2 regions of the Nonomuraea sp. NPDC001699 genome follow, and region 2 is predicted to be linked to the other one. Evidence: riboswitches for the same ligand, from Rfam matches in the RefSeq annotation. Region 2 holds a riboswitch; the other holds the start of a gene.

Region 1 (3,198 bases), on a different contig from region 2:
GAAGCTGAACGACAAGGCCGACAAGGTCGTCGACCGGTACAACACGGCGACCGAGCAGTACAAGAAGGCCAAGAACGCCTACACCAAGCTGAACGACCGTTACAAGCAGAAGCTGCAGACGGTCGCCGACCTGCGGGCCGACATCATCAGGGCGGCGGTGGACTCGTACAAGATGGGCGGGGACGTCGCGTCCCTGCCGGGCTTGATGGGCGCGGACGACCCCGAGAACCTGCTGGCCGGGATGGCCATGGCCGGGCAGCTCTCGCGCGAGCGGCTGGAGAAGCTGGCCGCCTTCGACCGCGAGAACAAGGGGCTCAAGGTCGAGCGCGACAACGCCGAGACCGCCCTGGCGGACGCCGACAAGGAGCGGGACGCGGTCCAGAAGGAGCGCGCCGAGGTCCTGAAGCTGGTCGGCGAGCAGAAGAAGCTCCTGGACAAGCTGGGGGCCTACAACCCGGGCAACCCCAACAGCACCGGCATCAAGTACACCGGTCCCGCCTCGGGCAACGCGGCCGCCGTTCTGCGCTTCGCCTTCGCCCAGGTCGGCAAGCCGTACATCTTCGGGGGCACGGGCCCGCGCGGCTACGACTGCTCAGGGCTGACCCAGGCCGCCTGGCGCGCGGCCGGCGTCTCGTTGCCGCGTACGACGTGGCAGCAGTGGGCCTGGGGCTCCGGACGCAAGGTGGACATCAAGGACCTCCAGCCCGGGGACCTCATCTTCAGCGAGGGGCTGGGGCACGTCAGCATCTACGCGGGCGGGGGCAAGATCGTCCACGCGCCGCAGACGGGTGACGTCGTGAAGGTCGTCCGGCTCTCGGACTATCGCCGCCCGCTGGTCGGAGCCATCCGCCCCTGACCTCCGGTCCACCGGGACTCCTCCCGACACTCGCCCTCGGCCGCCCGTCTCGAAGGCCGCAGGGACCACCGGCGTGCCCGCTCTTCCGGCCTGTGGGACGAAGGGGACAAAAGGTGTCAAAGGGCCCTGACAAGCGCCTGCGTCGGGAAGTGTGAGAAGGGTCACATTTAGGTAACGGAGCCTGTGGCTCCAGCAGGGGTTTCCTCCCTTACTCGTGCCTTTATTCGATCTTTACAACCTGACTCCCCCTTTGCACTTTCTTGACCCCTCGGCGTAGTTTCTGGCGTCGCGGTCGGCAAGCCATGCGAGCCGCGAATCGACATCGGAACCCCCCGATGTGGACCACATAAAAATCCGTCGGTCGCCGCCGATATCCCCATTCAGGCACATCAATCGAGTGGCGACCTGCCGAGTCCGTGCAGCCAGGAGGCACGGAGCCGGGGACCCAAAGATCCCGTCATCCCCCGGGATCAGGGGTGAATCGGCGCGTTCAGCGCCGTAGGGCGACTTCCAGGCCCGAATCCGTCAGCTAACCCGGTAGGCGTTCGTGGAAGACACAAGGAGAAATCCTGTCTACCTCCCTGCATAACCCCCGTCTGTCCCGTCTCGCCCTGAAGGGCGTCGCACTCACGATGACCGTGACGGCCGGAGGTGCGGTTCTCCATGCCGTGCCGGCCGGGGCGCAGACGGTGAGCGAATCGGCCGTCAGGCTCACCGCGGTGTCCAGCACCGCCGAGGCGGCCACCACCAGGTCGGCCAAGTCGGCGAAGAGCGCCAGGTCGGCCAAGGCGGCGAAGGCCGCCAGGCAGAAGGTGAGGGCCTACAAGGCCGTCGCCGTCGCCAAGCACCAGATCGGCGACCCGTACCGGTACGGGGCCACGGGTCCTGGTGCGTTCGACTGCTCCGGACTCGTCCAGTACGCCTGGAAGAAGGCCGGGGTGCGACTCCCGCGCGTGACGAGCAGCCAGTTCGCCCGCATTCGGCACAAGGTCTCCTGGCGGAAGCTCAAGCCGGGCGACCTGATGTTCTTCAACGGGCTGGGCCACGTCGGCATGTACGTCGGCCACGGCAAGATGATCCATTCGCCGAGGACCGGCGAACGGGTGCGCATCGACAAACTGGGCGGATGGCGGAAGTCGTCGTTCGTCGGCGCGGTGCGTCCCGGCGCGTGACAACAGGCCCCGCCCGGACCCTCCCCGGTCCGGGCCGGGGCCTGTCGCATGTCCGGCTTCCTGCTGCGAACCGCAGGTCCGGCCTTGCGGAGAGGGCGTGGGCCCGGTCTCGTGAAGGGGGCGTGCGGGCCGCGGGCCGACTAGCATCGGGCCGTGTCCTCGCAGGTGCGTCCGTCCCTCCGCGGTCCGCGTCTGCTCCTGTCCGTCCTGCTGCTGGCGGCGGTTCTCGTGGTCGCCGACGCGCCGCCCGGCGCCGTCCTGCCCGCCGGGGCGCGCGATCTGTGGGCCGGCGGCGGTCAGGTGGTCCGCGGCGGACGGTCCGTGGTCGTGGGGCATCGCGCCGAGCCCGGCGTGCTCGCCGATCTCGCCCGTCGCGCCGACCTCGCCGGTCGCCGGGTGTCCGCGCTGCTCGGCCGGCCGGTACGCGCGCTGGTCGTCGTACCGGACTCCGACGCCGAGGCGGCCGGGCTGGCGGGCACGGGCCCGCTGGACGGGCTGGCCGCGGTGGCCGACGGCCCGAGGGTGATCATCGTCCCCGGCTCCTTCGCTCGGCTCACCCCCACCGGACGCGACGTCGTCCTCACCCACGAGCTCACGCACGTCGCCGCGGGCACCGACCGGCTGCCCGTCTGGCTCTACGAGGGGTTCGCCGACTACGTGGCCTACCGCGACGCCGGACTCCCCGTCAGGACGGCCGCCGCCGAACTCGCCGCCGAAGTACGGGCCGGCCGACTGCCGAGCGAGTTGCCCGGAGCCGCGGCTTTCGCCCCCACGGCAGCCGACCCCGGACGGCTCGCGCGGGCGTACCAGGAGGCCTGGATGGCGTGTCGCTTCCTCGCAGACCGGTTCGGTGACGGGACCCTGGTACGGCTCTACCGTGATGCCCGCGTGGCCGGCGTCGATCAGGCGCTCGCCTCCGTGGGGCTGACCGCCGAGACACTGGCGGCACGGTGGCGCGAGTACGTACGAGAGCAGCTCGCGTGAAGGGGAGGCAGATGAGCGAGCGGAACGACCCGCCCCGGGAGGGGGACGAGCCTGCGGGAGCGGTCGCCAGAGGGGCCGACGAGCCCGGTACGGCGGTCGCGGCGGGCCACGGCGGCGGTGTGGCCATCAGGGACGACGAGGACGGGCGCCCCGGCGACGGCGGCCCGCCGGAACCCTCCGGCACCA
Region 2 (3,198 bases):
TCGTCACCACCAAGCTGTGGAACGGCGACCACGGGCGGGCCGAGCAGGCCTTCGACGAGAGCCTGGCCCGCCTGGGCCTCGACTACGTAGATCTTTTCCTGATCCACTGGCCGGTTCCGGAGCAGGACAAGTACGTGCAGGCCTGGCGGGCGCTGGAGAAGATCTACCGTGACGGCCGGGCCAAGGCCATCGGGGTCTCCAACTTCACGGTCGCCACCCTGACCCGGCTGATGAACGAGACCGACATCACGCCCTCGATCAACCAGATCGAGCTGCACCCGTACTTCCAGCAGCGCGAGATGCGGGCCTTCCACGAGGCCAACGGCATCCTGACCGAGGCGTGGAGCCCGCTCGGGCAGGGCAAGGGGCTGCTGGCCGACCCGGCGCTGCGCGTGCTGTCGGAGAAGTACGGCAAGACGCCCGCGCAGATCGTGCTCCGCTGGCATCTCCAGCTCGGCAACGTGGTGATCCCCAAGTCGGTCACCCCGGCGCGGATCGAGGAGAACATCGACGTGTTCGACTTCATCCTCGACTCCGAGGACCTGGTGGCCATCGGCGCGATGAACTCTGGGCGGCGCATCGGGCCCGACCCCGACTCGTTCAACCTGACCTGAGCGCTCTACGATCTCGGGCGTGCGAGATTTCACCTGGGGAATAGCGGCGACCGGCGGCATCGCGCGTACCGTGGGGGCGGCCATCGTGGCCGAGCCCGGCATGCGGGTGGCCGCCGTCGGCTCGCGGAGCCTGGTCAGGGCGCGGGCCCTGGCCGACGAGCTGGGCGCGGAGTCGGCCTACGGCTCCTACGAGGCCCTGTGCGCCGATCCGGCCGTCGACGCGGTCTACGTGGCCACGCCGCACGCCCAGCACCTGGAGGTGGCCGAGGCGGCCATCGCGGCGGGCAAGTCCGTGCTGTGCGAGAAGCCGCTGGCGGCCGGCGTGGCCGACGCCGAGCGCATGGTGGCGCTGGCCCGCGCGGCCGGGGTCTTCCTCATGGAGGCCATGTGGATGCGGTTCAACCCGCTCATCCAGCGGGTGGCGGCCGATCCGCGTTTCGGGGAGATCCGCTCGGTGCGGGCCTCGTTCGGGTTCGCGCTGCCCTACGACCCCGCCCATCGGCTGTGGGCGCCGGAGCTGGGCGGCGGGGCCCTGCTCGACCTGGGGATCTACCCGTTCGGGCTGGCGCAGCTCCTGCTCGGCATGCCGCGTGAGCTGCGGATCACCGGCTCGCTGGCGCCGAGCGGGGTCGACGCGGAGGCGGGCGGGGTGCTGCTCTACCCGGACGGGCGGCGGGCGCTGGTGGACGTGTCCCTGCTCGCCCATCACGCCAACGACGCGAGCGTGGTGGGCACGTCGATGCGGGCCGACATCCTGGCGCCGTTCTGGGCGCCGCAGCGGGTGCTGCTGTCGGGGCCGTCGATGGAGACGGAGGAGCTGGTGCTCGACCCGGCCGACAACGGGTACGCCGGGGAGCTGCGCGAGGTGCGCGCCGCCACGGCCGAGGGCCGGACCGAGAGCGCCGTCATGCCGCTTGACGAATCCCTTGCCATGATGGGGCTTCTGGCCGACGCGCGGGGGCAACTCTCCTAGCTGCGCCTTTAGGCATTTGCCTTCTTCTTGCCCGATGTATTACCTTGTGGGGCATCTCGCGGCAGACGTCCGGTTTGTCCGGCTTTGTCCAACCATCGCAAGACATTTCACAGGATCGTCCTGTGACCGCTGAATCCGCCTCCGGGCGGAACCGGGGACCCACGTCCTTTGGGGTGAATCGGCACTTCGGTGCCGTAGGGCAGCTTCCACGTCCGAACCCGTCAGCTAACCCGGTAAGCGGCATGGAAGCAAGGAGTAATGCCCTCGATGGCCAAGCACCGTCCCATCCGTGCCCCGAAGATCAACCACCTCCGCGCCGCGCTCGGCGCGACCATCATCGCCACCGCGATCGGCGCCCACGCCACCGCCGCCGGCGCCGACAGCGTCGACCCGGCCGCCTCCACCGGCCACTCGGCCGTCGCGCCGCAGGCCGCCGCCCAGACCGGCAGGGCCGGGGAGACCCAGGTCAACGTCACCGCCGCACAGGTCCTGGCCGTGGCCAAGGCCCAGGTCGGCATCTCCGAGAACGCCTACGGCGGCGGCACCAAGTTCCAGAAGTGGTACGCCGACTCCCAGCGCGCCGCCGAGACCGTCGCCCGCGACGGCGGCAGCCGCCAGGACTACGTGAACGCCGCCTGGTGCTCGATGTTCGTCTCCTGGGTCGGCGAGCAGACCGGCGCCCGCCCGCAGGTCGGCTGGGACGCCTGGACCGTGGCCCACGCCAAGTGGTTCGCCGCCAACAAGCGCTGGGGCACCGAGGCCAAGCCCGGCGCCGTCGTCTTCTTCTCCTGGGGCGGCAGCAAGAGCCTGGACGCCATCCAGCACGTCGGCTTCGTCGTCAAGGACAACGGCAACGGCACGATCTCCACGGTCGAGGGCAACACCGGCAACGGCAAGGTGGAGGAGCGCGTCCGGCCGAAGTCGCAGGTCGTCGGCTACGGCTACCCGCAGTACGCGGGCTGACCTCCCCGGCTTCGAGCGCGGCTTCGAGCGCGCGTCCCGCACGAGGGACGCGCGCTCGCCGCGTCTCAGGGCCGGACCGCCACCAGCGAGTACAGCACCGGCAGGTGCGAGTCCCCGAACGGCAGCCGGTAGCGGCCGTCCTCGCCCTCGGTCAGCAGCCCGCGCGGGTCCAGCTCGGCGGCGACGTGCTCGCCCAGCTCGGCCACCGTGAGCCCGGCGCGCGCCGCCGCCGTGACGATCTCGCCCACCGAGTACGGGTACTGGACGGTCTCCTGGGCCTCGGTCACCACGCCGGCGTCGGCGTACGTGCCGGTCACCGTCTCGCGGTGGGCCTGGCCGCCGCCGTAGGGCCAGTCGGCCACCAGCGGGTCGAGCGAGGCCACCGTCTGGTAGGCCGGATGCAGGTCGACCAGCACCAGCCGCCCGCCGGGCCGCAGCGCCATGGCCGCGCCGCGCATCCAGGCGGCCAGGTCGCCGATCCAGCACAACACGCCGTACGTGGCCACGGCCAGGTCGAAGCCCCCGGCCAGCGACTCGGGCAGCCGCTGCGTGTCGGCCTCCACGAACGTGGCCGCCAGCCCTGCCTCGGCCGCCAGGTCGCGGGCGCGCGCGACCGCCACCGGGGAGAAGTCGACGCCGGTCACCCGC

What was found. Region 2 has a riboswitch for cyclic di-AMP ahead of ACWCSU_RS26925 (CHAP domain-containing protein). Riboswitches for the same ligand answer to the same signal wherever they lie in the genome.
Region 1: another riboswitch for cyclic di-AMP. It lies ahead of ACWCSU_RS12270 (C40 family peptidase); the one in region 2 lies ahead of ACWCSU_RS26925 (CHAP domain-containing protein).

The regions. Positions count from the first base shown of each region.
Region 1 is NZ_JBSFGF010000003.1:448,390-451,587, reverse strand. Features, by position in the region: gene ACWCSU_RS12275 (C40 family peptidase) at 1-856, shown strand, start outside; cyclic di-AMP (ydaO/yuaA leader) riboswitch at 1,253-1,415, shown strand; gene ACWCSU_RS12270 (C40 family peptidase) at 1,546-2,028, shown strand; gene ACWCSU_RS12265 (hypothetical protein) at 2,182-3,012, shown strand; gene ACWCSU_RS12260 (M48 family metalloprotease) at 3,024-3,198, shown strand, end outside.
Region 2 is NZ_JBSFGF010000009.1:105,481-108,678, forward strand. Features, by position in the region: gene ACWCSU_RS26915 (aldo/keto reductase) at 1-614, shown strand, start outside; gene ACWCSU_RS26920 (Gfo/Idh/MocA family protein) at 634-1,587, shown strand; cyclic di-AMP (ydaO/yuaA leader) riboswitch at 1,705-1,842, shown strand; gene ACWCSU_RS26925 (CHAP domain-containing protein) at 1,855-2,550, shown strand; gene ACWCSU_RS26930 (class I SAM-dependent methyltransferase) at 2,616-3,198, opposite strand, start outside.